2 regions of the Streptomyces sp. TLI_185 genome follow, and region 2 is predicted to be linked to the other one. Evidence: riboswitches for the same ligand, from Rfam matches in the RefSeq annotation. Region 2 holds a riboswitch; the other holds the start of a gene.
What was found. Region 2 has a riboswitch for glycine ahead of gcvP (aminomethyl-transferring glycine dehydrogenase). Riboswitches for the same ligand answer to the same signal wherever they lie in the genome.

Region 1 (6,683 bases), 5.1 Mb from region 2:
TTGTACGGACCCTTGTAGGTGCCCTTGGGGTCGAGCATCTGCTGCAGGTAGATCGGACCGCCGGACAGCACGTCCTGCGCCCAGACGCGCTCGATGCCGTACTTGATGTCCTGGGAGGTGATGGCCTTGCCGTCCTCCCACGTGATCCCGTCACGCAGGTGGAAGGTGTACGTCTTGCCGTCGCCCGAGACCTGGCCCTCGTCCGTGGCGAGGTCGGGAGTGACCTCTGCGCCCTTGGCGCCCGGCTCGGTCTTGTACGTGAGCAGCTGACGGCTGTAGTAGCGCGAGAAGTCCCACATGAAGCCGTAGTAACCGCGTGTGGTGTCCCACGAGTCGGCGTCCTGGGCGGTGACGAACTTCAGCGTGCCGCCCTTCTTGACCTGATCGGCCTGGGCGACCTTGTTGTTCGCCGCGTCGAAGCCGGCAGCACCCGTCTTCGAACCGCCGCTGTCGCTGCTGCCGCCGCACGCTGCCATGGTCAGCATGCCGGCGACCGCGGCAGCAGCGGCCAACGCCTGCTTACGCCGCCCTGAGGTGCGTTGGGTAGTCACGATCTCGGATCCTCCGGTGTTGATGAGAGACCCCGTGGGAGTACTCACGGGACGCTTGGGGTACGGCAGTTCAGCGCGATCCCTTCGGGTCGAGCGCGTCCCGCACGCCGTCGCCGAAGAGGTTGAAGGCCAGAACGGTGATGAAGATCGCCACGCCGGGGACGACCATGTACATGGGGTCCGAGTCGTAGTAGTCGATCGCAGTGGAGAGCATCTGCCCCCAGGAGGACGTGGGGGGCTTGACGCCCACGCCCAGGAAGCTGAGTGCCGCCTCGGTGAGGATGTTGGTGGGGATCATCATCGTCGTGTAGACGATGATCGGGGCGACGAGGTTGGGCAGCAGTTCCTTGAACAGGATGTAGAACCGCCCGGCGCCCAGCGAGCGGGCAGCCTCGACGTACTCGCGCTCGCGCAGCGAGAGGGTCTGGCCGCGCACCACGCGTCCGATGTAGGGCCAGCCGAAGAAGCCGATGACCAGGATCATCACGAACACGCGCACGCTGGAACCGCTCAGGCCGAGCATCTCGTTCGGCATGACGGAGACCAGCGCGATGATGAAGAGCAGCTGCGGGAAGGCCAGCAGGCCGTCCATGACGCGGCTGATGATCGAGTCGACCCAGCCGCCGAAGAAGCCGGCCAGGATGCCGAGGATCGTGCCGAGCACGACGGCGACGATCGCGGACAGGAAGCCGACCAGGAGCGAGATCCGGGCCCCGTAGAGGATGCGGGCGAAGATGTCGCGGCCGTTGACCGGCTCGACGCCCAGCCAGTGGTCGCCGCTGATGCCGCCGAGCGACCCCTTGGGAGTGCTGAACAGCGGGTCGATCAGGCTCTCGTGGTAGACGTCGGGGTCCTGCCCGTAGAGGCTGGTGATCACCGGTGCGAGCAGCGCCACCACGACGAGTACGAGCACGACGATGCCGCCCGTGAGGGCGAGCTTGTCCCTCTTCAGGCGCTCCCATGCGATCCGGCCCAGGGAACGCCCCTGTACGGCCTTCTCGCCGGCGGTGGCGACCGCCGCTTCTTCGGCCGCGCTCGGGGCCGCTTCTGCGGTCGGCTCGTGCAATGGTGCCGTCATCTGGCAGGGACCCCTCTCAACCGGCGGTAGCCGGCCCGCACTTTGCCGCGGTGGCGGCGTGATCAGTCCGTCGTACACAGGGACGAAGTCCCCTGGACCGGGAGTCTTCAACGCTTTGGCGATCTGTTGCCAGACTTGGCGGTGAAAGGATGCGTAAACGTGATGCGGGCTGGAGGGTTCCGTTATCCGGACAGCGGGTAGCGGCGGCCGGACAGGGATGATTTTGGACATTCGCCACGGAATGGGATCTTCCGGCCCTATCTACGCGCGCAGACAGGCTCCCGGCCTGGTACGGACCAGGCCTTCGTCTCAGTATCCGCCACGCACCGGCGGGTAGCCGTACCCGGCCGCCGGGGCCTGGGCCGGGGCGGCCGCGTGGGCCTCGCGGTCGTAGAAGGGGCGGGCGCTCGCGCGCATCCACAGCGCGACGGGGTCGTACTCGTCCGACATCGCCACCGTCGACACCGGCAGTCCGTCCGGGACGGCGCCGATGGACTGCTGCATCATCGCCCGCACCGAGTCCACCGCGGGCGGGCTGGTGTCGTACACGTCCAGGCCGATGGCGAGGTACGGCGCCCCGAGCGCCGGCTGCACCCAGGCGCGGCGCAGCGAGCGGACGGCCGGGGTGCGGTGGGCGTTCTGCGCGAGCAGCGCGTAGAACTGCGGGATCTCGATCGCGGGCTCCGACATCCGCAGCGGACCGGCCGCCTGACGCTCCAGGCCGGTGGCGATACGGCGGAGGTCCAGCCAGGGGATGCCCACGCCGCCGCCCGGGGCGTGCGGGTTGAGCCAGAGGCCGAAGTGGTCGGGGTACAGGGTCCGGGCGACGTCCAGCCCGTCGACCACCTCGTACGACCTGTTCCAGCCGCTGGCCGAGAGTTCCTGGGCGGAGGTGACGCACGGGGCGTAGCCGTAGCCGTCGACCTCCATGTTTCCGTACTGGGCGTCCGGGGAGCCCGCCTGGCCGTGCCACAGGAGCATCCAGACCTGGCCGGAGCCGGGGGTCGCGAGTGCGCGGAGGAGTGCCTCGTAGGCGTCGTAGCGCCCCGGCGTCACCTGGCGCAGCATGTTCTCGACCGTCCCGGTCGTGGTGCTGGCGCTCACGTGTGTGCCCCTTCTTGTGGTTGCCCCGCGTATGCCAACAGCTTAAGCGCCCAGGAGCTCGGGACCTGTTGTTCGTTCGCGAGTGCGGGTGCGTTTGTGGCTGGTCGCGCAGTTCCCCGCGCCCCTGTCGGGGCGCTCCTCAGAACCCCTGCTGATAGAAGGGCCGGACGTTTTCCCTCATCCAGTTCGCCACCGGGTCGTCCGTCACGTCCAGGAGGACCAGGTTGACCGGCCACTGGGTCGGGATTCTGGTCACCGCTCGCTCCAGGGCCTGCAGGGGAAGCGCGCGCAGGTCCCCCTCCCACTGGGAGAGTTCGACGCCCACGAACATCACCGGGTCCGCCGTCTCGATGGCGGCGAGGCAGCGGCGGGCCGTGGCGACGACGCCCGTTTCCGCGAACTCGGCGGAGGCGGCGGCGAGGAAGTCGATCGGGTCGTCCTGCCAGTCCGGCTCGAAGAGCTTGACCCGGCCGCCGGTGGCGGGGCCGTCCAGCGGGGTGCGGCCCACCCGGCAGAGTTCGGCGACGGCGGGCGGCGGGAGCGGGATCCCGACCACGCCGTCCGGGTTCACTGCGAGGCCGACCTGCGGGGGCAGTCCGCGGGCGAACTCGACGGCCGGGGTGACCGTGTACGACATGTGGTTGCCGACGACCTGCCGGAACTGCTCCTCGGAGCTGAAGACCGGGACGTATGCCTGGCCGTCGAGCTCCAGTGTGGGCAGGTCGAGGGGGCCGCTGTCCGGGCCGCCGCCGTTCGGCAGCGGCACCCAGAGGAAGCTGCGGCCGAGCACCTCGAGGATCCGGCCGCCCGCCGAGGGTATGCCGAGGGAGGCCGACAGCACCTCCTCCAGCTCGTTGCCGGGCCATCCGCCGTGCGGATGGGGGTGCGCCTGCATGGGAAAGTCCGCGGGAAGATCCGTTGGGAAGTCCATCTGTGTCCGACCGCCTGCTGAGAACCACTGCTGAGGCTGGAAAGGCTAGCGGGTGGGACGGACAAAGGGGCTGGTCCGTCAGTCAGCCCGTGAAACCGATCCTGCGCAGGACGTCCGCCGCGTCCCGGTCCAGCAGCACCGCCGAGCCGACGCCCTCGGGCAGGTCCCCCTGCTCGACCGCGCGGATCAGCCGGGCCGCCGCCGTGCGGTGGCGCAGGAAGGCGTAGCGCGAGACGCCGCGGCCGCGCTCGCGCTGCCCCTCCAGGGCCGTGCCGGGCGTGACGTCGAGCAGCAGCAGATGCAGGGTGCCGCCGCGGCGACGGGCCTCGCGGGCCAGCCAGCCGCGCACCCAGGCCTGCGTACCGCAGTCGTGCACGACGACCCCTTCGCCGCTGCGCAGGGCGCGGCGCAGTCCGGCGTAGTGGGCGAGGCGGACGAGGGGCCGGTAGACCGCGTAGGGCAGGAAGCGCGGCGCGCGGGCGTCCCAGCGGTCGCGGGCGTCCTGGGAGTCGATGCGGATGCCGCGGACCGCGCGCTCCATCAGCGTGGACTTGCCGCTGCCGGGCAGGCCGGTGATCACCACGAGGTCACGGGGCCCGAAGAGCAGGGCGTGCGGGCTGTGCCCCGAGCGGTCGCGCAGGTCGCGGACCACGGGCGCCGGTCGGGCACCGCATGCCTCCCTGGCCGGGGCCGCGGGCTGCTCGGGCAGCGCGACAGCCGAGGTCGTGGCGTACACCGTGGTCCTGTTCACCGTGATCGTCCTCCCTGCGGGGTCAGGAAAGCTTCTCCCCACTGAATGTAAAGAGAAGGTAATGCACGATCTCTCGCGATTCCGTTCGGTTCACGCCACGGGACAGTTACAAAACGAGGGGACGGGAGGAGGGACCGATGCGGCCTGCCGCACGCGGACGAGGCGTGCAATGATGTGCGCGCCAACTGCATACCGGCCGCTTGAATCCGCGCGGGAGAGTCCCCGGCAGTACGTCTGTGTCGCTGGGGCGCCGAAGGAGCAAGTCCCTCCCTTGAATCTCTCAGGCCCCGTTACCGCGCGGGCGAGGCACATCTGAAAAGCGGGCCGCTGTGACAGTGGCCCCACCCAAGGTGCAAGCCAGAAGCCACACTTGTGGTCATGGCGAACCTCTCAGGTTCCGATGACAGATGGGGAGGAACGACCTCGCCCGTCATTCATGCGCCCTGGGAGACGACCGTCCGATGAGCAGCACCGCACCCCGTCACACCGCGCTCGATGCACTGCATCGCTCGCTCGGTGCGACGATGACCGACTTCGCCGGCTGGGACATGCCCCTGCGCTACGGCTCCGAGCGCGACGAGCACCTCGCCGTACGAACGAAGGCCGGGCTCTTCGATCTCTCCCACATGGGTGAGATCACTGTGACCGGCCCGCAGGCCGCGCAGCTCCTGAACTTCGCCCTGGTCGGCAACATCGCCTCCGTCGGCGTCGGCCGCGCCCGCTACACCATGATCTGCCGCACCGACGGCGGCATCCTGGACGACCTGATCGTCTACCGGCTCGCCGAGACCGAATACATGGTGGTCGCCAACGCCTCCAACGCCCAGGTGGTGCTGGACGCGCTGGTGGAGCGTTCGGCCGGCTTCGACGCCGAGGTGCGCGACGACCGGGACAACTACGCGCTGATCGCCGTGCAGGGCCCCGAGTCCCCCGGCATCCTGCGGTCCCTCACCGACGCCGACCTCGACGGCCTGAAGTACTACGCCGGCCTGCCCGGCACCGTCGCCGGCGTGCCCGCCCTCATCGCGCGCACCGGCTACACCGGTGAGGACGGCTTCGAGCTGTTCGTCGCCCCCGGTGACGCGGAGAAGCTGTGGCAGGCGCTGACCGATGCGGGAGCGCCCGTCGGGCTGGTGCCCTGCGGGCTGTCCTGCCGGGACACGCTGCGCCTGGAGGCGGGCATGCCGCTGTACGGGCATGAACTGTCCACCTCGCTCACGCCGTTCGACGCCGGGCTCGGCCGGGTGGTGAAGTTCGAGAAGGAGGGCGACTTCGTGGGGCGCGAGGCGCTCCAGGATGCGGCCGCCAGGGCTGCGGAGAACCCGCCGCGCGTCCTCGTCGGTCTGGTCGCCGAGGGCCGCCGGGTCCCGCGCGCCGGGTACCCGGTCGTCGCGGGCGGCGAGGTGATCGGCGAGGTCACCTCCGGCGCCCCCTCCCCCACGCTGGGCAAGCCGATCGCGATGGCGTACGTCGACGCGGCACATGCGGCACCCGGTACCGAGGGTGTCGGCGTGGACATCCGGGGCAGTCACGAGCCGTACGAGATCGTGGCGCTGCCGTTCTACAAGCGCCAGAAGTAGACACTGACTGACACTGGGCGGGGGCGGCTCCGTCCCCGGACGTGACCCCGCGCACATTTTCGCTGCTCACACGCGTTTTCAGCAGTCCCTTATTCATCAGCACTCCACCGCGTACAGGAGAATTCAGGCCATGAGCAACCCCCAGCAGCTGCGTTACAGCAAGGAGCACGAGTGGCTGTCGACCGCCGAGGACGGCGTCTCGACGGTCGGCATCACGGAGTTCGCGGCCAACGCGCTCGGCGATGTCGTCTACGCCCAGCTTCCCGAGGTGGGCTCCGCCGTGACCGCGGGCGAGACCTGCGGCGAGCTGGAGTCGACCAAGTCGGTCAGCGACCTGTACTCCCCCGTCACCGGTGAGGTCACGGAGATCAACGAGGACGTGGTGAACGACCCGTCCCTGGTCAACTCGGCCCCCTTCGAGGGTGGTTGGCTCTTCAAGGTCCGCGTCACGGAGGAGCCGGCCGACCTGCTCTCCGCCGACGAGTACACAGCCCAGAACGCCGGCTGAGAAGCTGTAGACGCATGTCCGTACTGAACACGCCCCTGCACGAGCTCGACCCGGACATCGCCGCCGCGGTCGACGCCGAGCTGCACCGTCAGCAGTCCACTCTCGAGATGATCGCCTCGGAGAACTTCGCCCCGGCCGCCGTCATGGAGGCGCAGGGCTCGGTGCTGACCAACAAGTACG
Region 2 (6,683 bases):
CTCACCACGGTCGTCGCGACCGAACTCGACCTGCACCCGGCCGCCACGGTCTGCGCGATAGCCAAGGTGACGCAGACACTCGCATAACCGGCATAACACCCCATTGGGGCTACGGTGGACCCGGACACGAAGCCCTCAATCCCCCACCCCCTGCGAGGCGTTCCCCATGAGCCCCATGAGCCTGAGCATCCGCAACCAGATCCCCGGGACGGTCACCGCCATCACCCCGGGCGAGGTCATGGCCACCGTCAAGGTCCGCCTCACCGGCGGCCAGGACATCACCGCGGCGATCACCCTCGAGTCCGCCGAGGAGCTCGGCCTCGCCTCGGGCACCGCCGTACGCGCCCTGGTGAAGTCGACGGAGGTCTCCCTGGCCACCGCCCCGGTCGAGGGCCTGTCCATCCGCAACCAGCTGCCGGGCACGGTCACCGAGGTGACCACGGGCGGCGCGATGGCCTCCGTGAAGGTCGCCGTGGACGGCGGCGAACTGACCTCAGCGATCACCAGGGACGCCGTCACGGACCTCGCCCTGACCAACGGCACACCCGTCGTAGCCCTGATCAAGTCGACGGAGATCTCACTCGCGACGGCGTAACGGGAAAGGGCCCCGCCGAAGCGGGGCCCTCCTCCACGGCTACTGCCTCAGTCGTCGTACGCGTCCAGCGGCGGGCACGAGCACACCAGGTTCCGGTCACCGAAGGCCTGGTCGATCCGGCGCACCGGCGGCCAGTACTTGTCGGCGGCCGACACCCCGGCCGGGAAGACGGCCTCCTCACGCGAGTACGCGTGCTCCCACTCCCCACCGAGCGCGGCTGCGGTGTGCGGCGCACCGCGGAGCGGGTTGTCCTCGGCCGGCCACTCGCCCGCCCCGACCTTCTCGATCTCCGCACGGATGGCGATCATCGCCTCGCAGAACCGGTCCAGCTCGATCAGGTCCTCGGACTCGGTCGGCTCGATCATCAGCGTGCCGGCCACGGGGAACGACATCGTCGGCGCGTGGAAGCCGTAGTCGATGAGCCGCTTGGCGACGTCGTCGACGCTCACGCCGGTCGCCTTGGTCAGCGGACGCAGATCGATGATGCACTCGTGCGCGACGAGCCCGCCCGGACCGGTGTAGAGCACGGGGTAGTGCGGCTCCAGCCGCTTGGCGATGTAGTTGGCGCTCAGCACGGCCACCTGCGTGGCCCGCTTCAGCCCCTCGCCGCCCATGAGCCGGACGTACGCCCACGAGATCGGCAGGATGCCCGCGGAACCCCAGGGAGCCGCAGAGATCGGCCCGACACCCGTTGCCGGTCCTGCGGCCGGCTGCATCGGGTGGTTCGGCAGATACGGCGCCAGGTGCGCCCGTACACCGACCGGCCCGACACCCGGACCGCCGCCGCCGTGCGGGATGCAGAAGGTCTTGTGCAGGTTGAGGTGCGAGACGTCACCGCCGAAGTGCCCCGGCTTGGCAAGCCCCACCAGGGCGTTGAGGTTGGCGCCGTCGACGTACACCTGCCCGCCGGCCTCGTGCACCTGCGCGCAGATGTCGGCGACATGCTCCTCGAACACACCGTGCGTGGAGGGGTACGTGATCATCAGCACCGCCAGCTCGTCGCGGTACTGCTCGATCTTCGCCCGCAGGTCCTCGACGTCGATCTCGCCGTCCTCGGCGGTCTTCACGACGACGACCCTCATCCCGGCCATCACGGCACTGGCGGCGTTCGTGCCGTGCGCCGACGACGGAATCAGACACACGGTCCGCTGCTCGTCGCCGTTGGCCCGGTGGTATCCGCGTACGGCGAGCAGTCCGGCCAGCTCGCCCTGCGATCCGGCGTTGGGCTGCAGGGACACCTTGTCGTAGCCGGTGACCTCGGCGAGCCGCTCCTCCAGCTCACGGATGAGGGTGAGGTAGCCCTGTGCCTGCTCGGCGGGCGCGAAGGGGTGCAGCTGCCCGAACTCGGGCCAGGTGACCGGCTCCATCTCGGTGGTCGCGTTGAGCTTCATGGTGCAGGAGCCCAGCGGGATCATGCCCCGGTCGAGCGCGTAGTCACGGTCGGCGAGCCTGCGCAGGTAGCGCAGCATCGCGGTCTCGGAGCGGTGCTGCTGGAAGACCGGGTGGGTCAGGTAGTCGTCGGTGCGCAGCAGACCGGCGGGAAGGGAGTCCTCGGTCGCCGCGTCCAGCGCCTCGATGTCGCCTTCGACGCCGAACGCGGTCCACACGGCGCCCAGTTGGGCCCGGGCGGTGGTCTCGTCACAGGCGATCGACACGTGGTCGGCGTCGACGAGGTGAAGGTTGACGCCGTTCTCCCGCGCGGCGGCCACCACCGCGCCGGCGCGGCCGGGCACCCGCACGGTGAGCGTGTCGAAGTAGGAGCCGTGCACGACCTCGACCCCACCGGCCTCGAGCCCCGCGGCAAGGTTCGTGGCGTACCGGTGGGTGCGCCGCGCGATCGCCTTGAGCCCCTCCGGCCCGTGGTACACGGCGTACATCCCCGCCATGACGGCGAGCAGCACCTGGGCCGTGCAGATGTTGCTGGTGGCCTTCTCCCGCCGGATGTGCTGCTCACGGGTCTGCAGCGCGAGCCGGTAGGCCTTGTGCCCGTCGGCATCCACGGACACACCCACGAGCCGTCCGGGCAGGCTGCGGGCGAACTTCTCGTGCACCGCCATGTAGCCCGCGTGCGGCCCGCCGAAGCCCATCGGCACACCGAAGCGCTGGGTGGTCCCGACCGCTATGTCCGCGCCGAGCTCCCCGGGCGACTTCAGCAGAGTCAGCGCGAGCAGGTCGGCGGCAACGGTGACGAGCGCACCGAGCTCGTGCGCCTGGTCGATGAGCGGCTTGATGTCGCGTACGACGCCGGAGGCGCCGGGGTACTGGACGAGCACACCGTTGATCTCACGCCCGGCGACCTCGGCCGGAATGCCGTCGCTGAGATCGGCGACCACGACCTCCACACCCGTCGGCTCGGCACGGGTCTCGATCACGGCGATGGTCTGCGGCAGCACGTCCGCGTCGATCAGGAACAGGCCTTTCTTGTTCCTGCCCATGCGCCGGGACAGCGCAACGGCCTCGGCGGCGGCCGTTCCCTCGTCGAGCAGCGAGGCCCCGGAGGTGGGCAGCCCGGTCAGGTCGGCAACCATGGTCTGGAAGTTCAGCAGCGCCTCGAGCCGCCCCTGCGAGATCTCGGGCTGGTAGGGCGTGTAGGCCGTGTACCAGGCGGGATTCTCCATCACATTGCGCAGGATGACGGGCGGGGTGAAGGTCCCGTAGTACCCGAGGCCGATCATGGAATCGAGCACCTGGTTCCGGTCGGCGAGCGACCGCAGCTCGGCCAGCACCTCGGCCTCGGTGCGCGCACCCGGGAGCTCCAGCGCATCCGAGTTCTTGATCACATCCGGCACCGCGGCGGCGGTGAGCTCGTCCAGCGAGCCGTATCCGACGTGCGCGAGCATCTTGGCCCGTGCCTCGTGATCAGGCCCGATATGGCGCTGCTCGAACGGGATCCCCTGTTCGAGCTCGGAGAGCGGAATGCGATGGGCGGTCATTTGCGGAGGCCTCCTGGTCTGACACGACCTTCGAGGGGCACCACGGCGCGGGTACCCGGACGGCCTCCCCCTCTGTCATCTCAACCTGAGAGCTTCACCGGATCACCCGAGGGCGTCCGGCTTTCACCGTCGGTGAGAGCGGAAGCCGTCGACACCCGCCCTGCTTTCCAGAGTGACCTCGTCCGTGCGGTACGTGGGCCTGAGAGATTCCGGGGAGGATTTGCTCCTTCGGCGCCTCCGATGGTGTCTGGAGGACTCTCCCGCACGGGGTCAGCAGCCGCTGTCAGCCTACCAGCGAGCACAACGACCGATCCTTCGAGTGGCCGCCATCTCCAATGTGCTCTTTTGTAGTGCTTACGAATGAGTTGCGACCAAGTGGAGGGCCCGTGCAGACCGACATCGATCCGCGCAACCTGATCGGCCGCAAGGCGTTCGACCGCAACGGCACCAAGCTCGGCACCATCGACGAGGTCTACCTCGACGACGCGACCGGTGTGCCGGAGTGGGCGGCCATACGGACCGGCCTGTTCTCCCGGGACGCGTTCGTACCTCTGGAGCCCAGCGAACTGATCGAGGGCACTCTCCACGTCCCCTTCGACCGTTCCCTCATCAAGGACGCCCCCGACTTCGGCGTCGGCCGCCACCTCTCCCCCGAACAGGAACTCCAGCTCTACCACCACTACGGCCTCGACATCGCCGCTCCCCCCTCCTTCCCGGACCACGACTTCGGCAAGCTCGCGGGTACGGAGGACGCGGACGCCTAGCCCACCCCGCCCCACCGCGCCCGGCCCCCGCGCGGACCGGCACCGTCCCGGGTCAGGCGCCGACCCCATGCACGGGCGCCCCGGGTCCCCCCGCCACCAGCGGCAACGGATCCGCCGGCTCCAGCTCAGGGTCATCGGTGCGAAACGTCCGCACCCGCCCCGGCTCCGAATCCGGTGTCTCGAACCGCACGGTCACCCGCCCGAGCCCACTTCCCTGCACCCACCCGTGCCCGAACTCGGCATGCCGCACATCGTGCCCCGCGGGCCACCGCCGCTCGACAACCACTTGCTGCTCGTCCACGGGCTCCTCGTCCGCCTCGTCGGCCGAATGTTCCGCGCCTTCCCCCGCCGCCTGCGCGAACAGATCTTCCTGCGTGTAGTCGGCCAGCCCGCTCACCCCGACCCCCAGCAGCCGCACACCCCCCGTCGTGTCCACCGAATCCAGCAGCCGGGCGGCAGCCTCCCGCACCACCGCCGGATCGTCCGTGGGCCCGCGCAGTGTCTCGGAACGAGTCAGCGTCGAGAAGTCGTAGCGCCGCACCTTCAGCACGATGGTCCGCCCCGAAAGACCCGCCCCCCGCAACCGCCGCACACACCGGTCGGCCAGCCGCTGCACCTCCAGCCCCACCCTCACCCGGTCGTGAATGTCCACGTCGTACGTGTCCTCGACCGACACCGACTTGGCCTCCCGCTCTGCCACCACAGGCCGGTCGTCGTGCGCCAGCGCCATGGCGTACAACGCGTGCCCATGGGCCTTGCCCAGCAGCCGGACGAGTTCGTCCTCACCGGCTTCGGCGATCTCGTCGACCGTGGTGATGCCGGCCCGCCGCAGATGGTCCCCCGTGGCCGGCCCCACCCCTGGCAGCATCCGCACCGACATCGGTCCGAGCTTGGCCCGCTCGGTCCCGGGCTCGATCAGCACCAGCCCGTTCGGCTTGGCCTCCTCGGAGGCGATCTTCGCGAGCATCTTGCAGGCAGCAAGGCCCACGGACCCGGTCAGGCCCGTATCCGTCCGTATGTCGGCGCGCAGCTTCTCCCCCACCAGCCGCGCCGACGCGGCGTCCCAGGCCGCCTCCCCGGCCTCCAGGTCCACGAACGCCTCATCCAGGCTCAACGGCTCCACCAGCGGCGACAGCGAGTGCAGCAGCTCCATGACCTGCTCGCTGATCGACCGGTAGAACCCGAAGCGCGGCACCAGATACGCGGCGTTCGGTGCCAGCCGCCGCGCCTGCGCCATCGGCATAGCCGACCGCACCCCGAAGACCCGCGCCTCGTACGAAGCGGTGGCGACCACCCCGCGCGGCCCGAGCCCGCCCACGATCACGGCCTTCCCGCGCAGACTCGGCTTGGATGCCTGCTCCGCCGAGGCGTAGAAGGCATCCATGTCGAGATGCAGGATCGTGGGCGCGTTTCTCACATCTCCGATGCTGCCCTACGCCACTGACAATGCCGTCCTGAGACCGCCGAAGCGCTCTGAGAGGCCGCAGGGGACGCGGTCAGACCGCCCGGTTCCGCCGCCGCGCCAGCTCGTCCGCCGGGTTGTGCCCGACCAGGGTCTCGCCGGTGTCGATCCGCTCGCCGTGCAGCTGCGAGAGCGCACTGTCGACGTCCCGCCACACCACACCGACGGCGATCCCGAAGATCCCCTGGCCGCCCTGGAGCAGCGCGTGGACCTCGTCGGGCGAGGTGCACTCGTAGACCGTGGCGCCGTCGCTCATCAGCGTCATGCGCTCCAGGTCCCGGAAGCCCTGCTCACGCAGGTGCACCACCGCGGTGCGGATGTTCTGCAGCGACACACCGGTATCCAGGAACCGCTTGACGATCTTCAGGACGACGACGTCCCGGAAGCTGTACAGCCGCTGCGTGCCCGACCCGTAGGCGGGCCGCACGCTCGGCTCGACGAGCCCGGTACGGGCCCAGTAGTCCAGTTGCCGGTAGGTGATGCCGGCGGCCGCGCAGGCCGTCGGGCCGCGATAGCCGATCTGCTCGGACGCCATGGACGCCGACCCTCCGCTGCTCGGCACGGCCGTCGGTCGCTGCGGAGCGTGATCGGCCGCGCTGCCGTGAAGCGGGTACGGACCGCTCTCCCCCAGACTGCGTCCGGGGGCACCCCCAGCCGTACCGTCGCCGCTGCTTCTCACGCCGACCTCCGTCCTTGACCTGCCATCTCGACGGTAGGCAGTCACCAGGGGTGCGTCAACGATCGCCACACTCGGCACGCCGAGTGATAATCACCCTAAGAGTGGTTTCCCGCACCCCACCGCGGGGAAAGGCTAGCCGAATGCGCTCGGAGGGGGCCGCAGGACGCTCTCACTCGCCGTTGGCATTTGCCGGCATTCGAGCCGTGACGGGCCGCGAACCGGCCCGCTGCGGAGTCCGACTCCGCCGGGC

Region 1: linked by a shared signal. The riboswitch ahead of gcvT (glycine cleavage system aminomethyltransferase GcvT) and the one ahead of gcvP (aminomethyl-transferring glycine dehydrogenase) in region 2 are both predicted to bind glycine.

Annotation. Positions count from the first base shown of each region.
Region 1 covers NZ_RKRB01000001.1:7,013,213-7,019,895, reverse strand. Annotated here, with positions in the region: gene EDD92_RS32560 (ABC transporter substrate-binding protein) at 1-551, opposite strand, end outside; gene EDD92_RS32555 (ABC transporter permease) at 622-1,629, opposite strand; gene EDD92_RS32550 (enhanced serine sensitivity protein SseB C-terminal domain-containing protein) at 1,939-2,733, opposite strand; gene EDD92_RS32545 (enhanced serine sensitivity protein SseB) at 2,873-3,664, opposite strand; gene EDD92_RS32540 (AAA family ATPase) at 3,747-4,415, opposite strand; glycine riboswitch at 4,617-4,721, shown strand; gene gcvT (glycine cleavage system aminomethyltransferase GcvT) at 4,877-5,995, shown strand; gene gcvH (glycine cleavage system protein GcvH) at 6,126-6,503, shown strand; gene glyA (serine hydroxymethyltransferase) at 6,518-6,683, shown strand, end outside.
Region 2 covers NZ_RKRB01000001.1:1,922,927-1,929,609, forward strand. Annotated here, with positions in the region: partial or broken gene EDD92_RS51005 (ATP-binding cassette domain-containing protein) at 1-87, shown strand, start outside; gene EDD92_RS08710 (molybdopterin-binding protein) at 176-595, shown strand; gene gcvP (aminomethyl-transferring glycine dehydrogenase) at 643-3,528, opposite strand; glycine riboswitch at 3,706-3,801, opposite strand; gene EDD92_RS08720 (PRC-barrel domain-containing protein) at 3,915-4,292, shown strand; gene EDD92_RS08725 (DNA polymerase IV) at 4,345-5,709, opposite strand; gene EDD92_RS08730 (MerR family transcriptional regulator) at 5,789-6,433, opposite strand.